2 regions of the Brevibacillus sp. HB1.2 genome follow, and region 1 is predicted to be linked to the other one. Evidence: a T-box and tRNA genes for the amino acid it is inferred to sense, from the RefSeq annotation. Region 1 holds a T-box; the other holds one or more tRNA genes.
What was found. A T-box is a leader RNA that pairs with one kind of tRNA and senses whether it is charged. The one in region 1 lies ahead of ileS (isoleucine--tRNA ligase), so its partner is inferred to be a tRNA-Ile.

Region 1 (15,270 bases):
AGGTCCTGATCCGCGTCGAGATGACCAGTGTCAATTTTGCCGATATCAAATCCAGATATGGAAAAAAGGGAGCAGCCAAGCTACCGTTTATTCCGGGACTCGATGCGACTGGCGTGATCGAACAGGTAGGGGCAGAGGTGCAAAGTCTGAAGGTGGGACAACGAGTCATCGCATTTCCGGCCAAAGGATCTTACGCTGAGTATATTGTGGCGGATGAGAGCTTGACCTTTGTCCTGCCAGATCACATCAGCACGGAAACAGCAGCCGCTTGCCCAGTCGTGTCATTTACTTCGTATCAGCTGCTTGCGAAGGTTGCACGCATTGCCAAAGGGGAAACCGTACTGATTCACGCTGCGGCAGGCGGAATCGGGACGACGGCGATTCAATTAGCCAAGCTGCTTGGAGCAGGACGTGTCATCGGCACAGTTGGTAATGAAGCAAAGGCGGAACTTGCCTTGTCAGCCGGTGCCGACCATGTGATTTGCAATGATCGCGAAGATTTTGTGGAAAAGGTACGTGAGCTGACAGATGGTGCGGGAGCCGATGTCATTTTGGACTCGATTTCCGGAACGGTGAGCGAGCGTAGTCTCGAGTGTCTCGCATGGTACGGTCGACTCGTCCATTTCGGCAATGCCAGCGGCGAAATCGGTCAGATCAAGACCATCGACCTGCATGCCAGCTGCCGCTCTGTATTAGGCTTCAGCTTTGGTACGACACGTAAGCTGCGTCCAAACTTGTTGCAGGATACAGCGAAGCAAGTCTTGGAGTATTTGGCGAATGGCCAGCTCGACATCAAGATCGGTAAGCATTTTGCATTGGAATACGCAGCGAGCGCCCATGCGTGGGTCGAGAGCAGGGCGAGCACGGGAAAAGTACTGCTGGATGCGCGCTCGTAATGATGTAGAGCCCTTGCTGACTCACAAGCAGGGGCTTTCTCTTTATCATTTTTGAGAGGTGAATGCTATGCAGTGAAGGGTGAAGATGGTGCAATCAACGGATTTATTTCCTATGTACTCGAAGATCAGGAATGTGAAATCATTTCCTTAGACAGCGTGATCGAAAACAAAGGAATCGGGACCGCCCTTCTCAATCGAGTAGAGCAGACCGCCAAAGAAAAAGGCTGCCACCTCATGAAGCTCGTCACCACCAACGATAACCTGCACGCCATGGGCTTTTATCAAAAAAGAGGCTATCAGCTTCACGAGCTGTACATCAATGCCGTGGACAAGGCCCGCCAAAGCAAACCAGAAATCCCCCTCATCGCAGACAACGGCATCCCCATCCGCGATGAAATCCTTTTTATTAAAAATCTCTTTCAAAAAAGAACCACAGAAGCAATAGCTGTCTGAAAAGCGCAGGTACATGTTTGGAAGGAGACCGCCCGAACGAAGTGAGGAAAAAGGCGACTGGAAAACATGTGCCTGCGCTTCCCCCCGACCACCGCAGATTAAAAACCTCTCGGTTTTAAAAAAAGTTTGCCCCCACACAATTGTTGACATTCGTAACTGTACGAATTATTATTACAGTACTCTTCGCAAGGAGGCCGTCTGTGACGTGAATAGTGAATTTACCATAGCTGTTCACAGCTTGGCTTTGTTGGCTCATATCCCAGAGCATATGGCAAGCAGTGAGCTCATCGCAAAAAATGTATGTACGAATCCTGCCAGAATTCGCAAAATCATGAGCATTCTGCGTAAGAACGGGTTTGTGAAGACCAAAGAGGGAATTGGCGGCGGTTATATACTCGCATGCGACCCGAATGAGGTCACCTTGGCCGAGATTTATTGCTCGATCTCGAACGGTACGCTTAAGCCGCACTGGTGTTCGGGAGATCCGCAAGAAGCGTGTCAGATTTCTGCGAATATGCACGGAGTCATGGATCAGATTTTTACCGAAGCAGAGATGTACTTCACGAAGTATTTGGAACAAATCACGATCCAGACCGTATTAGATAAGGTCCGTCAAGGATGTCAGGAGAGTTCGCAACAGTAACGTTACAAATTTTTAACATGGAAACTGTAATTATTTCCGTTACAATTAGGAGGTGCACGGGAATGAATCGAGATGAGTTATTGGAAGTCGGAGAATGGGTATTAGGCAAAACCAAATTCGGCGAGTTAGTACAAGGCTTCGTCGAAACAGATGATTCATTGCGAGGTACCGCGAAAGTTTATGTGGTTCAATGCGACAACGAAGAGACGATCGGCAAGCAGGTGGTGATTCCAAGACAGTGGATGGAACGCATTCCAGTAGGTTCTTTTGATGATGAAGAACACATGCATGATTTGATCGACCTCGCCCTCGCAACCAAAGATAGAGAGTGGTTTATAGACCTGACTGCCAAGGCAAGCAACATGAAACAGACGTCAGGGAAAGAAGCCCGCCAAACAAGAAGCTCTTCCATTCGCAATCGCTTGGGAACTTCTGCTATTTGGGAGCAATAATTTTTCACTATACAGGAGGAGTACGGAGTATGTCTAACGTGAATCAGAACAGTTGGTTTGAAAAAGGAATGAGCTTTGCTGCGTACAAAGAAAGCATGAACGTCAACAAAGAAGAGCTGTCTCGCGTATACGATCAGCTCACATTTACAGACGAGGATCTGGCGTTCTTTGGTGATCTCTCCCAACGCAATTGGAAAGGGATCGTGCTGACCGCAGACTGGTGTGGGGATGCTTCCTTGTGCGTTCCTGTCATTCAGCGAATTGCCGAGGAAAGCAACATCGAATTGCGCTTTCTCATCCGCGACGAAAATCTGGAGTTGATGGATCAATACCTGACCAATGGCACAGCACGTGCGATCCCGATCTTTATCTTCCTCGACCAGGATGGCTACGAGGCAAGAGTTTGGGGCCCGCGCTCTCCAGAAGTGCAGGAAATGATTACGACTGCCCGTGCAGGATTGCCGGCTACAGACGCTCCAGATTTTGAGGAAAAGCAAAAGGAGTTGTACCGCAACTTCAAGCAAAAGATATCTACAGACCCTGCCATTTGGCGCACGGTGATTGAGAGTGTGAAAGCGAAACTGCAAGGCTAAAGAGAAAAATCTATAGGATAGGAATGGATAAATGAATATGAGTAAACAAGAGAATAGTCAGCGACCGATTCTCTTCCTAATGATCAACATGTTTATCGCCATGCTGGGAATTGGCTTGATTATTCCAATTTTGCCCGAATTTCTTAAAGAGTTCGGCGCGGGCGGGGAGACAGCCGGATACTTGGTGGCGGCCTTTGGTGTGACCCAATTTCTGTTTTCTCCGATTGCGGGGGAATGGTCAGATAAGTACGGTCGAAAAATCATGATTGTATCGGGACTCGTCCTGTTTACGATCTCCAATCTGGTCTTTGCCTTAGCTGAACAGACTTGGGTGCTCTACCTTTCTCGTCTGATCGGCGGAATCGGGGCAGCAGCGATGATTCCGTCCATGCTGGCGTATGTAGCAGACATCACGACAGAGGATAAACGTGGAAAAGGACTGGGGATGCTCGGAGCTGCCATGTCGCTCGGATTTGTTATCGGGCCTGGTATTGGCGGGTTTTTGGCGGAGCTTGGCTTGCGTATGCCGTTCTACATTTCTGCGGCAGTTGGTGCGGTAGCCACACTTGGTTCCATCTTTTTCTTGTCAGAATCACTTCCGAAGGAAAAGCAGCTCGCGGCACGAAAAGGCAAAGAGAAGCAGGAAAACATCTTCGTACAACTCGGCAAATCGTTTCAATCGTCGTACTTCATTATGCTAGTGCTGATCTTTACGATGACATTTGGCTTGGCGAACTTCGAAGTTATCTTCCCGCTGTTCGTCGATGCGAAGTTCGCTTATACTCCGCGTGATATTTCCATCATTATCACAGTGGGAGCACTTGCTGGTACGATTGTGCAGGGAGCGCTAATCGGCAAGCTCATTACTCGTTTTGGCGAGAAGAAGCTCATTAACGTGACGTTCTTCTTGTCTGCTGTATCGATGGTGCTGATGCTGTTGTCTGGTAACTTCTGGTATATGCTGATTATGACAGTTATCTTCTTTACCCTGACGTCGATTATGCGTCCGGCAATCAACACGCTGATTTCCAAGCGAGCAGGGGATGAACAAGGCTTCGTAGCAGGGATGAACAATGCTTATATGAGTCTGGGGAATATTTTCGGCCCAGCAGTGGCAGGTACGCTGTACGGAGTTCATTTGAACGCACCGTATTTGTTCGGCGCGATTATCCTGATTCTCAGCTTGTTCTTGTCGCAGGTGGAAAGCCGTCGCAGCGTGAAGCGCGTCGTGGCCTAACCCTTGACATTTTTTTGAAACCAGTGTAAAAAGTAAGGTAATAAACAAAACACCAACAAATTCATTGACGAGAAAGAGTAAGCTAATCCCCTTGTTCCCCAGAGAGTTGGCCCTAGCGCTGAAAGCCAACGTTCAAGACTTAGCCGAAAATCCTCTCCGAGAAGGAAAGCTGAAGCATTTGGAGTAAGCTGACCCGGAATCCCACCGTTACAAGGGACGCGTATGATGGTACGTAGTAGAGGTGCCGGAAAATCATGATTACATGAGCTTTTCGGAACAAGGGTGGTATCGCGAGATCAAATCTCGTCCCTTAGGGGGCGGGATTTTTTTGCGTTCTATGAACCTACACTTCTACGCAAACTACAGAAGAAGGAGTGTACATGATGAGGAAAGTAGACGTAAAAGAAAAAGCAAGGACACGAGAGTTACGCGTTTTGGATCAGTGGAGGAAAGACGATACATTCCGCAAGTCGATGGACAATCGGCTAGGTAAGCCTAATTTCGTTTTTTATGAAGGGCCTCCAACCGCTAACGGACAGCCGCATATCGGTCATGTGCTCGGACGGGTCATCAAGGATTTTATCGGACGCTACAAAACGATGTCTGGCTACCGCGTTGTCCGCAAAGCAGGCTGGGATACACACGGTCTTCCGGTAGAGCTCGGGGTGGAGAAGCGACTCGGCATTTCCGGCAAGCAGGAGATCGAAAACTACGGAGTGGCCAAGTTCATCGAGGAGTGCAAAAATAGCGTATTCGAGTACGAAAAACAATGGCGCGAGCTGACGGAAGGGATCGCTTATTGGACAGATATGGAGCATCCATATGTGACGTTGACCAACGACTACATCGAAAGCGTCTGGCACATCCTTTCAGAAATTCATAAAAAAGAACTGCTGTACAAAGGACATCGTGTCAGTCCGTATTGCCCGGATTGCCAGACGACGCTCAGCTCCCATGAAGTGGCGCAAGGCTATGAAGACGTGAAGGACTTGAGTGCGACGGTCAAATTCAAAAGCAAGACGAGCGATGACATCTTTCTCGCGTGGACGACGACACCATGGACACTTCCAGCAAACGTGGCTTTGGCTGTTAACAAAGAGCTCGATTACGTGCGGGTCAAGTACAAGGATGAAGTGTACGTCGTAGCAAAAAATCTGGCGGAGAAAGTGTTCAAGGAAGGCTACGAGGTTTTGTCCACGCACAAAGGTGCAGAATTCGTAGGGACCCAGTATGAGCCGCCTTTTGGCTATCTAAAGGTAAACCATGGGCATATTGTCGTCGATGCGGATTATGTCAGTGATACGAGCGGAACTGGGATCGTGCATACGGCACCAGCGCACGGGGAGGATGATTATCGCACGACCCGTCAGCATGGACTTGATTTCGTGAACGTCGTGAATTTGGCTGGCCGCTATACCGATCAAATCTCGGATTTCGCGGGTCGCTTCGTTAAGGACTGCGACGTCGATATCGTAAAAGACTTGTCGCATCGCGGTCTACTGTTTTCCAAGGAGCGCTACGAGCATAGCTATCCGTTTTGCTGGCGCTGCAAATCACCGCTGCTCTACTACGCGATGGAGAGCTGGTTCATCAAAACGACAGCGATTAAGGATCAGCTGATCGAAAACAATAGCAAGATCGAGTGGTATCCGGGCCACTTGCGCGAAGGGCGCTTTGGGAAATTCCTCGAAGAGCTTGTAGACTGGAATATCAGCCGTAATCGGTATTGGGGGACGCCGCTCAATCTATGGCTTTGTCAGGATTGTGGCTGCGAATATGCACCAGGCAGTGTAAAAGAGTTGCGTGAGAAATCTGTGGCACCACTCGAAGAGAATCTGGAGCTGCATAAGCCGTTTGTGGATGAGGTGAAGCTGCGCTGCTCCTGCGGCGGTACGATGGAGCGAACTCCTGAGGTCATTGATGTGTGGTTTGACAGTGGTTCGATGCCGTTTGCTCAGTACCATCATCCATTCGGCGACGAAAAGGTATTCCAGGAGCAATACCCTGCCGACATCATTTCGGAAGGAATCGATCAGACGCGGGGCTGGTTCTTCAGCTTGTTGGCGGTTTCTACTCTGTATAACGGAAAAGCGCCTTACAAGGCAGTCATCTCTACCGGCCACGTTTTGGATGAACACGGCCAGAAGATGTCCAAAAGTAAAGGAAACGGAATCGATCCGTGGGAGGTTATCGAAGAATTCGGAGCAGATGCGTTCCGCTGGGCGCTTTTGTCTGACAGTGCGCCGTGGAGCAGCAAGCGGTTCTCCAAGCGGATTGTCGCCGAGGCGAAGTACAAAGTGATCGATACGATCCATAACACGCATGCTTTTTATTCGTTATACGCCTTGATCGATTCGTTCAAACCAGAAGAGCATCTGCCGCAAGCGCCTGTAAACGAATTGGATCGTTGGATACTTTCCCGCTTGAATACCACCGTGCAGCACGTAGTCAAAGGTCTGGAAACTTACGATTTCATGAATCCGGCGGGGCATATCGAAGCATTCGTCGACGAGCTGAGCAACTGGTACATCCGTCGTTCGCGGGATCGTTTCTGGAGTAGTGGGGTGACACCTGACAAAGTGTCTGCTTACCAGACGCTGCGGGAAGTGTTGCTGACGCTGGCGAAGATGATCGCACCATACGCGCCGCTGATCGCTGAAGATATGTATGGCAATCTGGGCGGAGAAGGCAGTGTTCATTTGACTGACTATCCGGTGGTGAACACAGAAGCAATCGACGAAACTCTTGAGCGGGACATGGAAACGGCTCGACACATTGTGGAGCTGGCGCGGAATGTCCGCAACGAAACTGGACTCAAAACCAGACAGCCTCTGGCCGAGCTGATCGTATCGATGGAGCAGCCATTTAATCTCGAGCGTTTTGCTGGTATTATCCAAGACGAGATCAATGTCAAAAACATTCGAGTGGAGCAAAGCGACAGCAGCTTCGTGACGTATCATTTCAAGCTCAACCTGAAGGTAGCTGGGAAAAAATACGGCAAGCTCGTTGGGCCAATCCAAGGGTATTTAAAGGAATTGAACGATGCCGATGCAGAGAAAGCAGTGGACAATGGCTACTTGGATGTGGAGGTCGCAGGGGAGAGCGTGCGGCTTACGCTAGATGAGCTGCTCGTGGAAAAGCAAGGGAAGCAAGGCTTTGCTTCTGCATCTGGCTATCAGCTCCACGTGGCCTTGAATACGACACTCACAGAAGAGCTTGAGCAGGAAGGCTTGGTTCGTGAAGTCATCCGTGTCATTCAGGATGCACGCAAAAAGCTGGATTTGCCCATCGATAAACGCGTCCAGCTCACACTGGATGTGGACGATGAGCTACGAGCCGCATTGGAGCGTTTTGATCATGTTTTGCGTGAGAGTGTACTCGTTTCGGGCGTGTCTTTTGCGAAAATAGCAGATAGGGAGACCGTTTCGTTCGGAGACAAAACATTTGGTTTGTACATTGGGTAACGAAGCGGTTAGATAAACAACAGCTAGGGAACATGGTTGGTACACCGGTTCCCTAGCTGTTTTCTTCAGTCATGTAAGATCTCTTGGTCAAACCTAACGTTTTCATAATCGTCCGCAACTAAAATTCTCCAGCCCAAATATACCAACGAGTAGTGTCATGCTCCGGATGGATGCGAAGACCATTAAGAGGTAAAACACCCTCTCTTACATTCCTTAGCTTTCTATAGACACATCTTTTTCCAATGTTAATTCATGAAATGATTTCACACGTAGTTGTAAAAATGGGGTGAACAATAATGTACAAGCAGAAGCTAACAATCCAATGCCACCCGCAAATAAAGCGAACCGTAACCCCATTGCCCCCGCTATCATCCCTCCAATTAACGAACCAAGCGGTAAAGAACCCCACGAGATAAATCGAAATGTAGCATTCACGCGACCTTGCAAGGCATCGGGTACAATTACTTGACGTAAACTGATGGTACTAATGCTAAACATGGAGACACCCATTCCGAAAAGAAGCTGTCCGAGCATCATAATCAACGCAATACTTAATTCTGATCCTACTGCTAATGGAGCAAGCAAACCGCCACTTGCTGCGATCGTAGCGGAACCCACAATTGTTGGACCTACTCCAAAACGACGTACAGCCCTTTGGGCAAGCAGAGAGCCAAATAGGTACCCTACTCCTAGCGTTCCATAAATGATGCCAAGAATGCTCGCACTGATTTTGAGTTCTTGCGATGCATATAGAACATAAATACTAAAAATAACATTCCAGGAAAGGTTAAAGACTGTTGAGCAGCGCACCACTCCCCACAGCAACGGTTTTGTGTAAACCGTATGCAGCCCTTCTTTCATTTCCAGCCACATGTTTTTTTGTTTTTTCGCATCTGTCACGACTGTCTCCAACTTGCGAATCCGGGCTATGTACACAGCGGATATAAAAAAGGATACCGACGTGAACAATATTGCAAAAGGAGCGGTGATTAACTGTTCCAGTCCACCTGATAAACCCGGCCCAGCAATTTGTGCGGTAGATTTACTTGTCTCTAGTTTGCTATTCCCATCAACAAGCTGCTCCTTGTTCACAATGGAAGGCAAAAAGGATGTATAGGCAACATCAAAAAAGACAGTACAGATACCTACTATGAAGGCTACCAAATATAGAACGGTCATATTCAGGAATCCAGTTAAGGCTGTCAGCGGCACAATGAGCAGTAATACACCCCTGAAAAAGTTAGCGGCGACAAGAATTGGTCGCCGGGGAAATCTGTCTATCCATACACCAGCGAGCAAACCGAAAATGATAAATGGCGCATACTCGGCAAAACCAAGCAACCCCATTTGCATGGGACTGGCCCCTAAATAGAGAGCTGCCACTAATGGCATTCCTAATAAGGCAACCTGAGTCCCAAACTGTGATGCAGTTTGCCCAATCCAGAGCCTGCGAAAATCTGTGTTAGTTAACAATCCTTCCACCTTGCTACTCATGTTCGTTCCCCCATTTTTCGTCACAACTAATTGCCATTTTTAGTATAGGGGAACTTACGTTTCAAGATCTTGCGTTTTCATTATCGCAAATGTTGAATGATTGATGATTCATTTCGTTATTTCTCCCAAAGCTCGACCAGTCGACCTTCAGGATCTTCAATCCAAATAAACTTTCCAAATTCACTACTCTCTTTTTTCTTTGCAAGAGGTACACCAATTTGCTCAAGATGCTTAATAGTCTCGTCTAGATTATGTACTTGGAAATTTAACATCATGCACACGGGCCATTTGACACTCCAGTAAAATATATACTATAATTCCTACCAGAATGAAAATTCATTCCGCACGAAAGGAGTCATGACCTTGTCTGAAACCAAGCGCGAAATAATCTTGGAAGCAGCGCTCGTTCTGTTTGTAGAGCGCGGTTTTGATGGAACGACCGTCCCGATGATTTCCGAAAAAGCAGGAGTCGGTGCCGGTACCATCTATCGTTATTTTGAAAACAAAGAAGCGCTCGTTAATACGTTGTTCCAAGAAAGTGTGGGGGAGTTTCTTGAGACACTCCAAGATGGCTATCCTCGTACAAGTGACGACTTACGTGAGCAATTTCGGCATATTGCGAAGCAGACAATTCGTTACTCGAAAAAGAATTTGAACGCCTTGTTGTTTCTGGATTCCCACACAAATGGTCACTACCTGGACGAAGCCAGCCGAGCTGCATACATGAAGCTGCGCACATTTTTATTCGAGTTCATTGAACAGGGGCAAAAAAAGAAGGTCATTCGTCCGTTGCCAGCGGATGCATTGATTGCAATTGTCGACGGTGCATACATCGCATTGAACAAGTGCATCATGGCTGGCGAAATCGAAGAAACCCCCGAATTGCTTGCAGGCGTAGAGGAAGCTTGTTGGGATGCGATCAGAATTCATTAATTCTGATCCTTCTTTTGAACAAAACGGAATGAATGTTCATTCCGAATATCTTTATCACAGAAAAAGAGAAGAAACGTATAGGAGTGAGTCGCTTATGGATAAGTCGATCAGAAAAAGTATGGGGCTTCTGGTGCTGGTCTCCCTTGCAGTAATGACGACGTCTTGCACGAACAATCACGATATGACCTCGTCTGCTGGGAGTATAGCCCAAGCTGAGGCCAAATTCGTAGAAGCGCATCCGATCCAGCTGAAAAGCTTTCAATCGACTAGTGAACTGTCGGGGACACTTGCGCCCATGGAAGAAACGACGGTTTCGTTTGAAGTAGCTGGTGAAATCAAGTCGTTGCCGTACAAGGAAGGAGACACAGTCAAAAAAGGAGATGTGCTGGCCCGTCTCCATTCTACTGACTACTCCCTCCAGCTCGCATTAGCAAACGCCAATGTGCATGGCGCAAACGCACAGCTTTCAAAAGTAAAAAATGGTGCGCGCGAACAAGAGGTCCAGCAAGCAAAAGTAGCGGTCGAAGCGAAGAAAATCTCACGGGATCAAGCACAGAAAGATTATCAGCGCATGGAACAGCTCTATAAAAACGGGGCGATTTCCGAAACCGAATTTGAAAGTGCCAAGCATGCGTTTGAACTAGCCGAAAAAGATTACGCCCAGGTGCAAGAGACCTATTCATTGGTGAAAGCAGGCCCTCGTACGGAGGATATCAGTGCCACAAACGCCAGCTACCAGGGAGCCATGGTGACCCGAGATCAGGCAGCAGCTACTTTGGCAAAAACCGAGGTGAAAGCACCTATTCAGGGAACTGTGCTGGCAAAATTGGCTGATGTAGGGCAGTTGGCAAATCCAGGTGCTCCTGTCTACCGAATCGGCAATATCCATCAGCTGAAAACAATCTTGCCTGTACCTGACAAGGACATCTCATCGTGGAAGGTAGGAGATGAAGTCGAGATTCGCTTGTACGAGGAGAAACGAAAAGGAAAGGTAACCAATATATATCCGGCCACGAACGAACAGACGGGCACGATTAGCGTAGAAGTAGTCATCGATAACACCAAGAAAGACTGGTTTGCGGGGCAAGTTGTCACTGCAAAACGAACCCTGTCGCAAAAGAAAGGGATTTTTGTCCCTGCGGAGGCAGTTTTTAGCCGAGGCTCGGAACCCTATGTCTTTTTGCTAACGGATGGAAAAGCAACCAAGACGACTGTCACGATTGGTCAGTATGTGGACAATCATTTTGAAGTTACTTCTGGCTTGCAGGCAGGAAGTATGTTGATTACGAAAGGTGCTGATCGCTTGCTTAACGGGGACTCTGTTACCGTAAAAGGAGGCAATCAGCCATGATCGAGTTTTTCATCCAGAAGCGCAAAATCACCCTCGTTTTCTTTACGATGCTCGTGCTGATCGGTTTGTCCATTACGGTTTCACTGCCGCAACAGGAGCAGCCAGACATCATTGTCAGCATGGCGACCATCACCACCGTGTATCCGGGAGCGACTCCGGAGAAGGTGGAGCAGACGGTCACGAAGAAGCTGGAAGAAAAAATCAACGAAGTACATGGCATTAAATCGATTAGCTCCGAGTCCCGTTCGGGCGTCTCGATTATCCATGTGAAAACCGAGAATGACGTTGTGCCGAAAAAGGTGTTTGAAGATGTACGGAAAAAAGTGAAGGATGCGGAGGCCGACTTAACGGATGAAGCAGAACAGCCTATCATCAATGATGACTTGAGTCGTACGTTCATCCAAACATTTCAAGTCACAACCGATTCTTTTGAAGAGGTTCTCCAATTACGCGATACACTGGATCTGTGGAAGGATCAGCTACGAACCGTTCCGGGCGTTTCCGATGTCACGATTCAAGGATTGCCAGAGCAAGAGGTGAAAATAGCTGTCGATGCCAAAAAGCTGCAACAGTACGGCATTTCCTGGGCGCAAGTAATGAATGCTGTGCAAACCAAAAATGAAACAACGCCGCTCGGTGATGTCAACATGGATACGCGGAAATACCAGCTCACATTACCTGTCAGCACCGATGTGGGGACCTTTGAAAAGGTAGTCGTAACACGTACACAGGAGGGGATGCCCGTCTATTTGAAGGATATTGCCACCATTTCCGACAGTACCAAACGGGTGGAGTACCGGACGTACTATAACGGGAAGCCTGCTGCGACGATTAGCATCAATGCCGAGCTGGGAAGCGACGTTCCAAAGGTACATAAAGCAGTCAATGAGAAGCTCGCGGCGCTGGAAAAGAGTCTACCGTCATGGGCGAACAGAGAACCCGTGTTTGCGCAGGTGGATCAAATTGACAGTGTTTTTACTGAATTGTACGTGGAGATGATCATTGCCATCGTAGCGGTTCTTTTCATTTGTATGCTAGGTTTGAATTTGACGACATCCTTGATGGTCGCATTGGCAATTCCAATCTCGCTGGCCGCAGGGATGGTGATCCTGCCGTTCTTTGGCATTACGCTCAATCAGATGACCGTATTCGGGCTCATCATTGTTCTTGGTATTTTGGTTGACGACGCAGTCGTAGTGAATGACAACATTGAGCGAAGGCTATCTGTATTGGGAGAGGACCCGTATACCGCTGCTGTAGCAGGGACGAAGGAGGTTGCGGTCTCCATCATTACGGCTACCCTGGCTACTATCTCAGCGTTTGGACCGATCATGTTTCTCCCAGGTGATGCAGGCCAGTTTATTTTTCCGGTACCACTTATTATCATCTTTACGATGGGGGCCTCGATGTTCATGTCCCTCACCATTATTCCGATTTACCGGGAATGGAACGAGCGAAGGAACAAGAAGCGGAGCAAAACAGAGACAGACTATCGGAAGCCAGCTGGCTTGCTGGGCAAACAAATCGATACACTGACGAATTGGTATGGCGATCGTGTTCTGAAAGTGATGTTAAAAAAGCCGCTGAAAACAGGAATGAGCGGGGTACTGATTGCTACTGCGGCCTATGGACTCGTTATGTTCGTCCCAGTACAGCTCTTTCCGGATGCTGACAGGCCACAGATGGTTGTGAATATAACGACGCCAGTTGGCGGTAATTTACAGGAAACGGATCGGATTGTTCTTGGTGTTTCCGAATGGATTTCGCAGCAGGCGCATATTCAAAAAGTCTCGTCTTTTGTAGGGGGCAACGCACCACAGATGCTGCCCTCTGCGCCGCCAGTTGGAACCGGAGAAAATGTCGCGCAATTGATCGTCACATTTGACCATAACAAAATGGATGCGCGAAAAGTGCTTGCGCCGTGGTCCGAGCAGTTTAAGATGATGTATCCAGAAGCGAATATCATTCCTTACAGTGCGAAGGATGGTATGTATACGGGAAGTCCGGTAGGGATTCGGGTGTACGGGGATGATTTGCAGGAGCTATACACGATTTCTGAGCAAATCAAGAAGCTCATCATGGAGATCGAGGGAACTTACAACACCAACGATACGCTGGGAAATGAACAGTATTCCCTCCAGTTCCAAGTGAATCAGGGGAAGATGGATAAGGAGCTGATCAATGAAGCGGATTTGACCAGAACATTGCGATTGATCAGCCAAGGCATTCCAATGGGGCAATTTGACAATGGGAAAAACTTGGTCGATATTACGCTGATAGCCGATCAGTCGGGAATGACGACAGAGCAAGTCTTCGCTCAACTCACGGTTCCGAATGCGCGTGGGCAGCTCATTCCGGTTTCACAAATAGCCGAAATGAAGCCGGACTTATCGATGCAGAGTATTCCTCGTTACAATATGTCCCGCAGTGTCACCATCACGAGTGATGTCCGAGATCGGACGGCCGCTGATGTGATGAGCGAAGTGACAGCGAAAATGAAGCAGCTGGAACTGCCGGACGGGTATGCTTGGAATGTGACAGGTGAAACAGAAGAGGAATCGGAAGTATTGCTCGATTTGGGAGTGCTTGCGGTTATTGCGGTCTTCCTTATCTTTTTGCTGATCGTCGTGCAGTTTAATTCCTTGTCTATTCCTGTTTTGGTGATGAGTACGGTATACCTCGCGATCGCGGGCAGCTTGATCGGACTATTCATCACATCGACACCGATTGGATTCATGACGGTGGCGGGCTTTATCGCATTGGCAGGCATCGTCGTCCGAAACGGGATTGTCTTAATCGAATTCATCGAGGAGGCGAGGCATGAAGGCGTCGCTCTGCACGATGCGGTGATTGGAGCAGGGAAAGCCCGTTTGCGGCCGATTTTACTTACGACCTTCGCCGCAGTAGCAGGTTTGTCACCGATGGCGATTAAGGGGAGTGTGTTGTTTCAGCCGCTCGCCATTACAATCATTTCTGGCTTGCTGTTCTCGATGCTGCTCACGCTGATCGTCGTTCCTTCTCTCTATACAGTTGTAGCCATCCAAAAAGAGAAGAAGCGGGTAAAAAAGGAAGCGCAGAATCAGCTGTCAATCTAAGCTATTCAGGAGGAATGTTCAGACAAATGGAGAAAGGGGTAGAGGCACGAAGACGAACATTCACCAGGAAGCGAGGAAATGCAGATGGACCAAGTGAAATGGAACGTTGGGGTTATTGGCGCAGGCGTCATGGGCGAGCGCATGATGAACGCGATCCGTACCCACGAAAAATTTCGAGTAGCCGCAGTGAGTGATGTATCTGCGGAAAGAGCACAGGAAGCCGCGCAAAAGTCCGGCGATGTGCCTTGGTACACAGATTATAAGGAATTATTGAAAAAAGTAGAGCTGGACGTCATCTATTTGGCTGTCCCTCCCAAATTCCATCACGCCATTGCGCTTGATGTACTGGCGCACAAAAAGCATTTGCTCTGCGAAAAGCCATTGGCCAATTCGTTGACAGAAGCGCAAGAAATGCTGGAAGCAGCAAATGACGCAGGGGTTGTCCATGCGATGAACTTCCCGCTCTACTATCAAGGCGTTTTTCCTGAGCTCTCCCGCAGACTCGAAGAAATCGGAGAGATCCGCCGCATCGATATCCTGACACATTTTCACCAGTGGCCGCGTCCATGGCAGCAAACACCTTGGCTGGCTGGTCGCGAGCAAGGCGGTTTCATCCGTGAAGTGCTACCGCATTTCACTCACCTGACTTACGAGCTCTT
Region 2 (15,270 bases), on a different contig from region 1:
TCGCTGTTAAAAACACTCGACAACAGCTGTTCCAACGACATGTTGTCAGCGTGTGGCGCACGAATGATCCGCTCTGTCGCATGCTCCTCCCAATAATCGATCATGGAGTCCAGTAGCGCTTGACGATCTGGAAAGTGATGATAAAAGCTCCCTTTGCTGATCTTCAGTTTTCTGGCGAGAGGTTCCACACGAACAGCGTCAATACCTGCTTCAGCCAACATATCAAGTCCTGCCCGAATCCAATCTTCACGTACGTATTGCATGGTTCACCTCAAAAGATACGGTATCGTATGTTTCTGGTTCCATGTTATTCCACCGGGAGTGAAGTGTCAAGAAGCATTGATTTTTGTATTGACATTCACACTAGTGTAAACCTTTAGAATCGCAATCAAGAGAGATAGATCTTGCATGTAGCGTCAGATCATCTCGCTTGCAAAGTATAAAATGAATGGAGTGTCAAACGATGAAATCAACATCAATTCCAGCGTCTGTATCAGTCATTGGCCTTGGCAATATGGGAGTAGCACTCGCGGATGCTTTTCTAAATGGTGGTCATCCAACGACTGTCTGGAACCGTTCAGCAGATAGAGCCAAAGGTCTCGTCGGGAAGGGAGCAGTACTGGCGGGCAGTGTAGCAGAGGCAATCACGGCAAGCAGCTTGGTCGTTGTCTGCTTATCGACCTACAAAGTCATGCAAGACCTGCTAGAGCCCTTGGAAAATGAATTATCAGGGCGTGTCATCGTCAACCTCACCACCGGAACCCCGGAGGATGCACGCAAGTCTGCCAAGTGGGTAAGCGAGCGCGGTGGGCAATATCTCGATGGAGCGATTATGGCTGTCCCTTAAATGATTGGACTGCCTGAAACACTCATTTTCTACGGCGGGTCGAAGGCGCTATTTGAAGCATATGAACCGACATTGAAGCTGCTGGGAGGTAACGCTGCCTATCTCAGTGAAGACTATGGCGTGCCGTTGATCTACGATTTGTCCCTGCTCACCATGATGTATGGCGCTTGGTATGGTTCTCTGCATGCCCATGCCTTGTTAAGTACGGCAAACATAACGGCGACAGAGTTTCTTCCATACGCAACCAGCTGGATTCATCACTTGATTGCCCCGCTCTTATCAGATCCGGTTGCCGCACGTGCACGTGATGAAGGAAACTTCACGACCGATGTGTCCAACATGAATACGAACAAACTCGGACTTGAACACATCATCCATGCCAGCAAGGAACAGGGAATCCCCGTTGATTGGTTAACGCCGTTGCTGGCATTGGCCACACAGAAAGTAGCAGAGGGCCACGGTGCTGACTCTTTTGAACGAGTGATTGAGGCAATCCGGAAACCACAGGTGATTTAATGCCTTTCTCGGGTGCCAATGAAAAACAACCTCGCTTCGCATGATGATCATAGCGAAAACGAGGTTGTTTTTCTATCTGAGGGATGGCGCTGCACGTAGCTTCTGTTATTCGCGAATGGATTTGACCATCGCAATATGCTCGATACCCGCATCATCAAACAAGTCGCCAAAAGGTTCATAGCCGAGCTTTTCATAAAACCGTTGGGCTTGCGTCTGTGCGTTCAGCTTCAGGCTGTCATACCCGTGTTGTTTGGCCAACTCTTCCATCGCGAGCATGATTTGGCGGCCCAGTCCGGTACCGCGTTCTGTTTTGGCAACCGCTACCCGTTCAATTTTTCCTACCCCAGGTGCGTAGGTACGGAGACGGCTTGCCCCCACTGGATTTCCTTCACGGTAGACTACAAAATGAATCGTCCCGCTATCCAATGTATCATGCTCATCTATTTCCAACTCTTCTGGTACTTCCTGTTCCTCGATGAAGACGACTCGGCGTACGGACAGGGCATCCGCCAATTCTTGTTCAGTGGTGACTCTTTGGATCTGGTAGGTTTGCAGGTTCATCGGTATTCGTCCTTTGTTAGAAAATATCCCTCCCTACGACGGATACGCAGGGAGGGTTGATGATTGAGGAAAGGGTGTTTATTTTTTGAGAAGGAAAGTCTGGTAAACGCTCCAGATGCCATCCTCGAGTTGATAAACCAAGTGGAAGCGATCAATCTCGCTGTTCAGGTCAATTTTTGCCATGCTCAGTTGGCCGGTTACATCCCGCAGCTCATCGTCGGACAGGTCGCGCCCGATGGTCAGATGCGGTACGTATGCGTAGGTTTCTTTTTCATTCACACACTGATTGGCAATCTTTTGATGCAGCTCGTTAAATGGTTCTTTGTTTTGCACAGCCAAATAGATCACGTTGTTGGTAGGGTGGAAAGAAGATACCCGATGGAAATGAGCCGAAAAGCTGTCGGTAGAGGAGGCAACCTGCTCCAGATGGCTCACCAGCTCAGGAAGCTTGGCTTCGTCCAGCTCAAAGGCTTCCTTCAAACGGATATACGGAGGAACCAAAGCATAGCCCGGGTCATAACGTTTCCGGTAAGAATTGGCTACTTCTTGCACCTTGCTAGATGGGAATATAACGATACTGTACATCATCAGAACCACTCCTCCTTACTATCTATCATGCTCTACAAGATATTATTTTAACAGAAAATTCTTCATTTGTGTAATGTTAAGCGTGGGTCTGTATATTCCTTGTGTCAAAGGAAAGACTGTGTAGTGCAAGGAGGTGCCGCACTGCATGTATACGGCTATGATGATCACATTCATTTTTCTCGTTCTGCTTCTACTGTCTGTGCTGACCTTCACGATCTTGACTGCGATACGAAAAGGAGAATTCGAAGAAGCACTCGTATCGACTATCAAGGATGAAGGTCCACAAGAAGAACAGCCACGGTAAGTTTACCCGTAAAGCGTCTTTAGCATACGCGGTAGATTGCGCTGCCAATGGCTCCACGTATGGTCACCCTCAAACGTTTCATAAACGAGGGTGGCTTTTTTCGTACCCAAAATCTCGCGCAACTCTTCATTGGCCGCAAGAAGATTCAATGTGCCCCGGCCCGTGCTTACTGCCGTTTCCTCCGTCCCGATCTCCAAATAAATGGTTTGCGGCACGGAAAAGTCAGCGTCAGCTATCAGACGATTTAACTTTGCGTCCATGGCAATCGACTGGCAGGCAACTTGTCCAAACGTATGTGGATAGTAAAGAGCAGTAAACAGAGAGACAACCCCGCCCAAAGATTCGCCAAGAAGTGTTCGTGCGTTCCCCAAAGGATGTGTGGAGTAATGCGTATCGACATAGCTCACGACTTCATCGGCGAGGAAGCGACGGTAGGCCATATGCTCCTTGCCATCCGGATGATAGCGGTCGTTCCGTTTGCTTTTCTCGACCGGGAGAAAGACAGCGATGATATCAGGCAATTCTTTGTCCCGATTCAATTGATCTAGCAAAGAAGCCATCCTGCCCATTGCCAAGTAATCTTCTCCGTCCTGCACATAAAGGACTGGATACGAGTAGAGTGGCGAGTAGCGTTGGGGTGTGTAGACAATCAGCTTTTCCGGCGTCCCCAAATGCCGGCTTTCCAAGATGATTTCCTCAAGGGCCACTGCGGTGTCCTCCTTATTGGGATCTTCTATTCATTATTATACAGGAGTGAGCGGGCATGCCCAACAGTTTGGGTGCAGGGTCAGTCAGGCTGTGGGCGAAAGATTGTCGCAATTTGGTCAGCGTGTGATACTATGGTAGGAAACGACTTCACTCGATTTGTGGAAGGGGTTGTCTCTTATATGAAGAAGCAAGTACACAGCATCGAAGTCAGAAACGCTGCTCTCGCACGTTTGGCAGAACGCGGAGTGACGATGGATGATATCGCAGAGATCGTCTATCTCATGCAATCACCTTACCATCCAGATCTCACGATGGCGCAGTGCATCGAGAGCGTGAAAGCGGTCTTGGAAAAAAGGGAAATGCAGCACGCCATCCTGGTTGGCGTTGAGTTGGATACGTTAGCAGAGAAGGGCCTCTTGTCCGAGCCGCTCCAATCTATCATCGCGTCAGATGAAGGACTGTTCGGATGCGACGAAACATTGGCGCTAGGCTCCGTATTTGGATATGGAAGTATCGCGGTGACCACCTTTGGCCATTTGGATAAGCACAAGGTCGGGGTGATTAAAAGGCTGGATACCAAGTCGGGAGAGGGACGTGTTCACACATTTTTGGACGACCTCGTGGCGAGTGTGGCAGCCAATGCGTCTAGCCGTATGGCCCATCGGATGAGAGATGAGCAGGAGGCGGAATTGACACGAAATGAGGCGTTGAAGCAACAGGAAGCCGAGCTGCGTGTCGAGGAGAAAGGGAAAGGGACGGAGCAGGCGGGGTAGGTTAGGGTTGCGATGAGGAAGTTTGTCTCGATCATTACCTAATTATCTTGTTTGTTGTTGTACCCTTTATTGGATCGTCTTTAGACTGGCAGAAGCCAATTCTTCACTGGTGTAGCTCATATGCTTGATGGCGTCATGTTTGATGTGATGCCATCAAGTAGGTAATCCCCATGTTTAGTAGGGGGGATGTGGGTCGCAGCGGTGGGGAATGGCTTTTTTGTTGGGGTCTTGGGTAAGCATATATAGCTGAAACGAGATGACGAGGCTTTTTACATGGTAAAAGCAAGACTGATATCACTGGGTTTCTTAGTGTTCTTTTGGTACGAGTGAAAATTTTTACAAGAAATTATTCATTTCCTCTTGAAATCCATTTTACGATGCTGTATAGTAATAAATGTGATCGACGTCCGATACGATTCGGGCCCTTAGCTCAGTTGGTCAGAGCGGTCGGCTCATAACCGATTGGTCGTAGGTTCGAGTCCTACAGGGCCCACCATTAAACGATCACACACATATCCCATGATCCGGTAGCTCAGTTGGGAGAGCACCATCTTGACAGGGTGGGGGTCGCTGGTTCGAACCCAGTCCGGATCACCATAGTATGAACGTTAGAACCCTTGAGGAATCAAGGGTTTTTTATTTTATGCTTTTGATTAGCCACAGTCACTAACCCCCATATTCTACGATTTGGGTGGCAAATACTATTCGTTTTAAAATGGGGACTTCATGAGGAAGGAGGGTGTGAATGAGTACATTAGAAAAGGCTCTAAGGAAGATCTTCTCGAATCTGGATTTTCTCCTGAGATTGTGGGAGCAGTCGTTGCTCTAACTAGAAATGAAGGCGAGACCTACATGGAATTTGTAAAAAGAGCGAAAATTGACCCGATAGCAAGGTTCGTTAAACTGGCAGACCTAGAAGATAACTGTGACTTGACCCGCATCCCAGATCCAACAAAAATGACCATGAACGGATGTTGCGTTACAGGAGAGCCATTAAAGAACTACTCTCTACATAAATTGGGATTTGATGAGGTTAGAATAATGAAGATAACATTAGCTGATTCATGGTTAGGGAATGATGTTGTATTTTTCTTTCAGAATAACATTCAAGAAAATAACGATGGTATTTCTAATAGGGAATTTTTATGTCCAGATGGAGCATTTGCTGCTGTGCGTAGAAGGCAAGTCGTTGTAGTAATAGATGATAACCAAATTGTAGGAGCAATGCGCTTTTATCCTAGAAAGTCTGATCAAACTATTTCGCTATATCAGTTTGCAATTCGTCCAAGTCATCGAGGACAGAGGTTAATGGATAAAATGCTTCAGATCTTGGGGGAGTGCCCAATTGAGGTAATATGTCCGACTACTTCTAAAATGAATGAGTATTATGAGAAGAGTAGTTGGAGATTGAAAGAAGAAAAGACAGACAGCAACATTTGGGAATGGATGAAATGTTAATTTGATTGGAAAAGGGTGATAGAGATGGCCAAAAAAGAGGTTGTCACATTTGAGCACTTTGTGGCAATGTATTACTGCAATTTCAAAGAAAAGCCAACTCGCGCTACACTTAGACAATACAGTAACTTATATCGAACATGGAAGATCGAGAAGTAGTAAATATACTTCTGAGTGATTTGGCATTAATCAAGTCAGAAATCTATAACAATGAGCTGACTGATATTTTAAATCATTATGGTTTTGGAATTTCAATTAACGAATTTCGTTCTTTAATTGATCCATTGATAGGTGAATTGAACGAATAAAATGACACTTTTATGGGAGATTATCACCTCCTTTCTTTAGTTGCAGCAGGGTACAAATTTTAAATCTCTTTTACTTCTCCTGTTTGTGCATTGATTTTTAGAATAGTATCTGTTTTATGATCATAGTCGGTTGCTTTTATCAGCCAATGATCTTTCTGTCCACTTGCACTTTTAATAATGATTCCATCGTTATGTGTGTTCTTTAAGTAATTGATTGCGTGTTGAATCGCACTTTTTTCATCCATTTGATCAATAGGATTTTTACTTTCTTCTTTAATTACAAGTTTACTGAGTTCTGCGCCACTGGGATAAGACTGTGCTGATGGTGTTGTTGACCATGTAGATACTGTGTGACCAACTTCGATTTCATCATACGAGATGCTATTCCCCTTGCTATCAAGGAATACGGCTTCTTCTTTTGGGAAATACCACTCTGCTGCATAGAAATTCTCATCGCTCGTCTTGGTTTCATCATTTTCTATAACTAAGAGACCTTTTTTTTCATAATCTTTTTCAGTTACGTATCCTGTTAATGCTTGCTTTTCAACCTTCTTGTGATTAGTGGCACATCCAGTTATGAGCAATGCTGCAATGATTAATGTCAAAGCCTTTTTCATTGTGCTCATTTCCTTTCTTGTTCCCCATGAGAAAACCTTCTCTCATGGGGAACTTTATTTCAACTAGTTACCAGTAAAAATTGAATCAATGTTAAAATAATCTTCTATTTCGCTGATATGTGTGTAAACTCCAGTATCCGCGCTATGAACTCCTATTGCTGTTCCACCATAAAATATAGGCCCTCCGCTATCCCCTTGTACTTCTGAATAACTAGCTTGTCTCATGTTAGTAAAGTATTGTGTCTCTCCATTGGGGCTTTCTATATTCCCCCTCCAATTAGTTGATTTCAGCGTTCCACACTTCACTCTTTTCATTTGACTTCCTGAAATGCAAACAGTATCTCCAATGGTTTCATCCCTTGTTCTCTGAACCTCTGTAATAGTATTGTATTCTGATTTATAATTTCCAAAAACATAGTAAGTAGCATCATCAGATCCCTTTGTTAGTTCGATGAGTGCTGCATCCACACTACCACCGAAATTAAAATCTGCGGTTTTACCAAACCTTGTTCCTCCTTGCTCAAATATATCCCCAACATTTTCCGTGCAGTGTCCAGCAGTTAAAACATAAAAATCGTTATCCTTTTGTACTGAAAACGCAGAGGTGCAACTTCTGTCTTCTGTAGTATTTTTTATTCTTAAGCCAGCTTGAATTGGTCTAAATTTGTCGCTTGGCTGAGCCTGAGCCTTGCGTTGTTCTTCTTTCTTGATAATGAAAATGTCAGCATCAAAACCTATTTCAGCCAATGTAGCCTTTTCATCTATTTCTGCCATAAGAAGCTTTGCAGCCTTTTTTTCTGATGTCTTTTCCTTTACTCCAATGTTAATTTTTTGAGTTGGCAAGTCAACATTGACAGAAACTATATCTAACCCTTTCTTCTTAAGGTTTGCTGAATTTTGAAAGACATTTCTGTTATAAAGTACCATAATAGGTATGTTTTTGGTGTAGGTCAATCTACGATTTTTAAATCTACCAAACAATCTTACTGACATTTCCGAATATAAATATATTTTCTGTAATTTAGTTTCAATTATTCACTCAGTTAGTGAGATCTATTTCATAACTAACTCATAGTTTTACTTGTTACTTTCATATGCAATGGTTTTTTTGTTCAACCTTACGAACCAAAATGCTCTCTATTTTGTTTGCTTTACAATCCTCTAGTATCTCAAGCTCACGTTCATTGAATCCTACTTCATTCAACTTCAGCAGCATCTTTGACATCTCTTTTTGAGTAATCTGCATACCACGATATTTCTTAACATTAATGATTGAAAGAGATGTCAATAAAAGAGCTAAAAAAGGATTATATAAATTGCTAGTACCTGTTAATTTACAAGTTGTTATTGAACTAATGAAGTGGCAATTTAGAAATTACAAACCCGAGTTTGTACTAGAACCATTTAATATTGCAATCGATATTTAATGCTATATTAAGAAATAAAAAGGGAGGATGCTCATGGAAACGATCATAGTTGAGCCACGAAAAGGAATTGGGCAGATAACGTTAGGAATGACTAGAGAGGAAGTAAGAAAGTACGCCGAAGCAAAGGGTGTGAGACTCTTCAATCCAAGGAAAGATTCAACGGCGGTGCAGTCCGTTGGAGATTTCAAGGTAGAGTACGATTCGGAAGATAGAGTTATATTCATAGAACTGTCTTCTTTTAAGGGTGATCATGATATAACCTGTTTGCTCATGGATATTAATGTGTTTGAGACAAAAGCAGAGGATTTAGTTGAACGAATTGATAAAATTTCTCCATATGATCGAAATGATTGGGAGTTAGGATATAGCTATACCTTTCATGAATTGGGGCTGGCATTTTGGCGACCAAATGTTTTTAGAGATGAGGATATGCAGCAAGAATGGTTTTTATCTCATGATAAAGAGGAGCAGGAATCCTATTTGAGAGATCAATATTTCAGGACTGTAGCAATAGCAGTGGATGGGTATTGGAATAAATCCAAATGAAAGTGACATTTAATTGAGTCTTACAAACTACAAATGGTAAAATACAGGAAAATGCACTTATATCAGGAGTGAATGAACCTATGAAAGGCAAAAGAAGACTATCCCTCAGTCATTTTCCTGAGTTTGGGATAGTCTTCTTTTTACATATTCATCTGCCTGTCTAGAGAATATCATAGATGTTTTACCTATCACTAAAATCAACAAGAAGTAGATTGATGAGCATGAAGAAGCATAGAATTTATAAAGGGGTAATTAGAAAAGGATTAACAGAAAGGTTATCTTCCGAATACTACTTAAGAATCCCACTGATTGCCAAGGTTTTAGAGCTGGGATTCTCAAATACCCAACTGTTACTTTAGTACAATTTCCTTTTTCCATACCAATTCTTGATTTGCTTCGTTTTTAAAAGTGAGCGTTAGGACACCCTTCTGACCCTTCATCTTTTGAGCATCATAATTAAAACTGAGTATCTGCAAGGAGCCACCGATTGTAAATTTAGGTTTTGTACTCTCAGAAAAAGCGTTTTCCACCGCTTGTTCAACTGTATTCACAATCGTTTTCTCATTTGATTTCCATTCCATCTTCTCAAGTGTGTAACCTTTTTGGAATTTGTCTACGTAAAAAGTAAACGCATCTTTATTCATTGGATTTGTAGCATCCTGATCGACTTTCACGCCGATCATCTTGTCGTTAATGGCATACACAGAGTACTGTTCTTTCGTATTTTCTTGTGTATTTTTTGGTGCAATCCAAGCCTCACCTGTTCCAACCATTACCCCGCTATATTTCACAAAAAGCTCATTCACTTTTTGGTTTAAAAAAGCATCCTTGACGTTTTTGGTTAAAATTTGATCATATTTTTGGATAAATTCTTGCTTGGTTTTAATTATTATATCTATGTCTTCACCGTTCTTTTCCCTACTTACAGTCAACGGGAATTCGAAACGATTCGCCACACTATTTTTGTCTCCAGCTTTTATCTCTTTTTGCAGACTAGTAAAATATGACTCAAATGCCTTCGCATCATCAATGCCAGCGACAAAGTATGGATTCTTTTGTTCTACAGTTGGACTTGGATTTTTTACCGCAGCCGCTACAGACATTTCCTTTTGCAACCCCGGTAAAAAACCTACTGATAATACTGTTGCAACGATTATTGCATTTGTGACTTTTTTCATTTCAAACTCCTCCTAGATTTAGCATCAAAATAGATGTAAAAGTGTTGAACAGTGAGTCACCTTGCAAGAAATATCCTCGTTTAGAAATTAGTAACGTTGTTAATGCTAATCAAAAAATTAACCATTTTTCGGGCAAACGCTTATCTTCTGACCTTTCCTGGGAGGGAGGTTTATGATAATCAACATGCCGAAACCAATCATAAGCGTCAAAGCATTTCTAACCTCCACAGGCATCACTTCCCTTCCGAGAGGATAGCTGAACGTCCTTTTAAGCCTATTAGATTGAGTAGGATTAGTGTACCATTTATTTCCAATTATAGGATGTGCTTTTCTGCGCCCAAGCGATTCTCCTCCTTTATTTCGTGTGCTGGTTCGAACCACGTCCGGATCACCATAATATGAAAACTCAAACCCCTTGGTAGACAAGGGGTATTTATTATTTTGTATTATTTAGACTTGTCCATTTTTGATACGAATATCAGTTACTCTGCGATTTATTGAAGAGCTTACCGAATTCATCAGCGGTGTCTTTTAGAGATTCGGTAGTAGATGACAAATCATGAAAGCGAATCTTCGTACACCTGCTTTCTGAATGATGCTGTCAGTAATAGTGAGAGGATGAGTTTCATGGATAAAACAAGCAAAAAGAAACAAGGAGTTTTGATGATCGTCGGGGGGAGCTCCTGCAATTGTAGGAGCAGGGTACCGGCTACTCTCAGAGGAGCAAGTCCAGAAACGCCAACAGGTTTTTGAATTGGCTCTATCTGCATTCTAAAAGCGAAAGCCTCCTTCCGGTTAACGGGGGAAGGACTTTTATCCATAAAACAGGTTTGGAAAATTCCCTGATTTTTACACCTCAGATGTTGGCTTGCATAGTATAGTGTCGATGTGAAATCATTATGATTAGGAGGCTTGATATTCCGATGAACAATAATTGCTGGAGACCTCCACCAAGGGGTTGTCAACCTATTTTCCCCCAAGATGCACTTGTCCCCCCGGTCCTCCTGGTCCCCCGGTCCCCCTGGTCCAGGGTGTATAGATCCTCCACCAGTAGCAACTCAGATTGTTTACGTTAATAAGGGCGGGAATGATACAACTGGTGATGGTACGGAATGTAACCCCTTTTTAACTGTGACAAGGGCGATGGCGTTCATTGTAGATGCTTCACCGACAAAACGATATGCAATTTCTATAGGATCAGGAACCTACACAGAACCACTTATTCACTTGAAGGCAAACGTCCAATTAATTGGAGCAAGTACATTATTAACCAGACTTGCTATCCCATTCGATATAAATGACCCATCCTGGAATGGAAACCTAAATGTTGATAATCGTTCTGGCTTTGTGGATTTATCGTTATTGACAGCGCCCCTTGATTTTAACTTTACAACCAATGCAATTACCCCTTCTACGGGTCGATTGTTCTTTGTGAGTATCAATTTTACTCCAACACCAGTATTTACAGGAAATAGCACTTTTCTTAGTTAGATTAATATCCGCGACTCCCAGTTATTTGGTGGCTATACGCAGAATGGTGCAAATGTCACAATGTTCGCTTCTTATGTTGGAGGTGTTCCTCTGCCGTTACCCCAACCCGTCATCACAATAAATTCTATCGTGCCATACGATACTCAAGTACATCTAATTGGTGGAGGGACAGATGGCGATGTAGTAGTGAATGTGGCAAATGGAACCGTTCCAATCGATCCATTCGACCTTTTAAGTTTCGCTATAAAAGGCAGTTTGATTGTGAACGGTGTAGCAGGTGTCTCTACTAGAATTAGGGCTACAGTCGACTCGATTCCTATTAGAAGCAGAGTGACTTTAATAGGAAATTCAGCGATAGAAAAATTGGATGATGCTGCTGGCTTAGGCTATACCCCTGCCAATCCCGCTGATTGGTCATTGGGACCTGTTCCGACAACCGTTCAAGAAGCATTGGATAGAATTGCTGCCAAGATAGCCCCAGTGTGAATTTAGCTGATGAAAGAGAAAATAAATACGAATTATAATTAAGTCCTCACGTATAGAAATTTGCGGGAGGATTTTTTTGTTTGCACGTTCGCATTCTGTTCGTATATAATGCGAACAAACGATCTTGTTAAGGGTGATTAACATGGAGATGATCAACACCGTGATTGATGGCGAACTCCAAGCTGTGTGCGGTTTTAACTCCAAAGCATCTCAAAGCAATAAGCAAAATCCGCACAGGCGTGAGTCCTGGATGCGCTCCTTACATTCTTCGGGACTTAATTGAGGCTGGATTAGTGGAGGAGACGGAAACTGACCTTAATGTATGAACATCACTATGAGGAAGTAGCGGCTCCATTACCACCGATTGATCCAGATTCCTTGGTAGAAATGAACATCATCATTTATGATTCCGCACGCAAAGACTATGCGATCAAATGTTAGTTGGCACGAGGACTGTATCCGCAGGGAATGGGGCGTAGTCAAAGACATTAACCAGGATGAGTACAAAGATTAAACTTGTTCGGGATGACGGTATCTGGTGGGTGCCAATCTCCGGAACTACCCGGTTATACAGTGGGTGTGTATGGCTCTTATGCAGTGGTTGATGATATGGCGAAGCGAGGAGCCTGCAAACACTACTCGCAGACCTATGCCTGGAGCCGAGGAAAGGTATCCAAAGCCGGTTAACCTCTATCAATACAAAAATGGACAGGAGCTCGCAGGGCACACAGTAGACTTTAATGAAGCCCTAGGCGGCGAACACTGGTAGAACACTCATCCACAAAAGGAGGGTAAAGTTGTGAATAACAAACTAGATAAAGAATCAGCTGAAAAAGTGATTGGTGTCCTTGGTGCACTATGGGCGGCAAGTGCCGATTCAAAAGTAAGGGCTGCAGCCCATTATGCAGCAGATGCATTGCGCGATGCTGTTGGTATCCCTATATAATAGTGAAGCCCTCCTTCGAATCTGTGTTCGGGGGAGGGCTTTTTTAGTCTCAATCCCCTGAGCAATGTGCATTAAAAGGATCGTGCAAGTATTGATTCATATTTTTCATCCAAGGTAAAATGGTTCGAGCTGTCTTGACGTACACAGTAGACAATTCGAATAAAGAAAGACTAATTTATGTTGTATGCTTAGTTTTGTCTGCTTCGTTAATTGTTAGATACGAGAAGTGTGTGCATAAACTTCAATAAAAAACACCCATTAATCGGGTGTTGAGCAAACAAATACAATAAATTACATTAAAAAATAGTTAAGTCTTGATATTTTCCTAAATCAAATAGATCTTTTAGTAAACAATCCTCAACTTTTACTAGACCGATATCATCAAGGTTCTTTATCTGTAGATAGTCTTCTTGATTGAATGTGGTGAAGTTCCAACATCCATTAGTTCGAGTAATGGAGTATCTTGATGTTTTATATTCAAACTCTATTTCACGTCCAATTTTCAAATCGGCCATTAAAGATTCATATGTATAGTCCATACTTCCTCCTATAATCACGGCTTGATTTTTCTTAGTTTAATATCTTATTCAAAAAAAGTCGATGGGCGTTCATAATGCCCCATCGACTTTTTAAGTTTTACTAGTTTGTTTGGATTAGTACCATTCTCCTCTAGAAGGAGGTCCCACTGGTGGCCAAAACCAATCGTGTCTGTGTGGAACATTTGGATGGCTTTTAGTATTGCCATGGTTTGTGTAATCTATATCCATTTCAGCTTTTCCGTCCCCATCATAATACCAACGCTGATAGAGTTCACCATCTTTTATCGAGTCTATTGAAGAATAACCATCTTGGTCTTTTGAAGGAGGGCTCTTAGTAGTTGTGGAATGATTAGCTGTTTCATCGCCGTCTTCCTTAGCTTTCTTATTTTTTATTTTGTTGCATGAGAAGTGAGACGTAAGGAACGGGGATTCTTTCGAGTATCCACTTGTAAAAACATTTGTTAGAACCCTTGAGAAATCAAGGGTTTTTTATGCCCTCAACTATCCACCCTGATTACAAAACCCCAAGATGTTGTGGCTTGACAATATTTTAACAGCCTAGATTCAACCAAAGCTAGTTTCATCTTTCACTCGAAGCTGTTAGCAGCTTCTTTTTGCATTTTTGGCGTCACATGGAAATTTTAGTCTATTGTAATCCATGTTGCAGGTATGTCGAGCGGGGTAGACTCCGCACCGAATAAGGCGGCTTATTGAACACAAAGGTGTATTTGCAACTTTATACCTATTTCTCGGGAACATTCTATATCCGATACACCAAAATGTGGTCATTATTTCCTTTTTATATATAGATTGGATATCGGACGTATCGATCGACATGAGCATCTTCCATTTGTATGGAAACCTTTACAGAGAGGAGGAGACTGAATGCCCAATATTGAAGGTATCAATATCCAGCAGTCAAGCGCTGAACGCAAGAGCTACGTGGTTGTGGGAGCCATTTTATCTTGCAGCAGCGGAAGTAAACAGAGTCGGTTGAAAATGTCGTTCAGCCATGGTGTTTTTGTAAAAGGAAAGCCGCAAATGAACATCATGGATTTTGTTCCCAACGTAAATATCATGCCCTTTGGAAAGTGCAATAGCTTACAAAATCCCACAGTCGCTTCTGCCACGGCAGCTAACAACGGTGTACTTACGCCAATGCCGTGTATACCTCTGACAACAATGCCATGGATAGAAGGGAAAGCGGACAAAATGGTCGGCGGCCATCTGGCATTGCTAAATAAATCAACAAATATGTGTTTCTATTGTGGGCAGATCAAGATTGAAGATGACGGGCAGGATTTGGGTGGTGTGACGATAGGAAATCAGTCGTCAACAAATAGCGGTCCGTTTGCTGCTGGTTTTGGACAAGGACCAGCTTGCGAAAAGCCACAGGAAAAGCCAAGCATGTGGGATAATTTCGTCAAAGGAATCTCGATGCTGGGAAGATGTTCCTGCTGCGATGCAAAAAGCGGCAAGTGAGTTGCCAGGGGCTTTGGAGAAAGCTGCTAATGATTTGCCAAAAGGCTTGAAGAAGGCAGCAGAGGATTTACCAAAGGGTATTGAGGTGTTTGCGAGGGAAGGCTATATCGAGCCAATGCAAGAAGACTTGGATACGTTGCGGGATGAGGATATCGATCTTGATGATGCACTTGCATTCAGTGGGCTTGCCGTACATGCACTGACATTGGGAAGAAGTAAAAACGTTAAGGATTTAGTGAATGCGTTAAAGAAGGGGACGGGAAAAACCCCTGTTCCTACAAAAATCGGTGGGGGAAGCAATCCCAAAGATTTTGTCAATCCACATTCTGAAAAACACCTGTATGACCCAAGTAGACCATCTACTCCTAATAGGTCACAATATGGGAAAGATGTTGATGTAGAGAAATTAAGGCAAGAAACAATGACTAATCCTGATAAGGCATTTTCAAACTGGCCAAATCCTAATAATCCGAATCCAAACCGGATAACCAAGTATTA

Region 2: it has a tRNA-Ile gene. The T-box ahead of ileS (isoleucine--tRNA ligase) is inferred to sense a tRNA for this amino acid. The anticodon was not compared.

The regions. Positions count from the first base shown of each region.
Region 1 covers NZ_JABMIU010000003.1:128,136-143,405, forward strand. Annotated here, with positions in the region: gene HPY28_RS08720 (quinone oxidoreductase family protein) at 1-896, shown strand, start outside; gene HPY28_RS08725 (GNAT family N-acetyltransferase) at 969-1,349, shown strand; gene HPY28_RS08730 (RrF2 family transcriptional regulator) at 1,555-1,992, shown strand; gene HPY28_RS08735 (IDEAL domain-containing protein) at 2,055-2,444, shown strand; gene HPY28_RS08740 (thioredoxin family protein) at 2,474-3,037, shown strand; gene HPY28_RS08745 (MFS transporter) at 3,069-4,274, shown strand; T-box leader at 4,330-4,588, shown strand; gene ileS (isoleucine--tRNA ligase) at 4,658-7,738, shown strand; gene HPY28_RS31040 (immunity protein Imm33 domain-containing protein) at 7,857-7,988, opposite strand; gene HPY28_RS08755 (MFS transporter) at 7,952-9,232, opposite strand; partial or broken gene HPY28_RS08760 (VOC family protein) at 9,349-9,507, opposite strand; gene HPY28_RS08765 (TetR/AcrR family transcriptional regulator) at 9,596-10,165, shown strand; gene HPY28_RS08770 (efflux RND transporter periplasmic adaptor subunit) at 10,260-11,516, shown strand; gene HPY28_RS08775 (efflux RND transporter permease subunit) at 11,513-14,611, shown strand; gene HPY28_RS08780 (Gfo/Idh/MocA family protein) at 14,696-15,270, shown strand, end outside.
Region 2 covers NZ_JABMIU010000002.1:600,626-615,895, reverse strand. Annotated here, with positions in the region: gene HPY28_RS07640 (TetR/AcrR family transcriptional regulator) at 1-263, opposite strand, end outside; gene HPY28_RS30385 (NAD(P)-binding domain-containing protein) at 464-847, shown strand; gene HPY28_RS30380 (imine reductase family protein) at 848-1,363, shown strand; gene HPY28_RS07630 (GNAT family N-acetyltransferase) at 1,469-1,924, opposite strand; gene HPY28_RS07625 (YjcG family protein) at 2,003-2,512, opposite strand; gene HPY28_RS07620 (hypothetical protein) at 2,658-2,816, shown strand; gene HPY28_RS07615 (alpha/beta hydrolase) at 2,819-3,523, opposite strand; gene HPY28_RS07610 (phosphatidylglycerophosphatase A family protein) at 3,704-4,297, shown strand; tRNA gene HPY28_RS07605 (tRNA-Ile) at 4,717-4,793, shown strand; tRNA gene HPY28_RS07600 (tRNA-Val) at 4,819-4,894, shown strand; gene HPY28_RS30375 (GNAT family N-acetyltransferase) at 5,024-5,755, shown strand; gene HPY28_RS07585 (DUF3221 domain-containing protein) at 6,120-6,677, opposite strand; gene HPY28_RS07580 (S1 family peptidase) at 6,741-7,658, opposite strand; gene HPY28_RS07575 (hypothetical protein) at 8,138-8,650, shown strand; gene HPY28_RS07570 (hypothetical protein) at 9,001-9,828, opposite strand; gene HPY28_RS30890 (hypothetical protein) at 11,449-11,805, shown strand; gene HPY28_RS30695 (hypothetical protein) at 12,124-12,246, shown strand; gene HPY28_RS30370 (hypothetical protein) at 12,605-12,751, shown strand; gene HPY28_RS07550 (hypothetical protein) at 13,048-13,290, opposite strand; partial or broken gene HPY28_RS07545 (DUF4280 domain-containing protein) at 14,176-14,592, shown strand; gene HPY28_RS30365 (hypothetical protein) at 14,753-15,270, shown strand, end outside.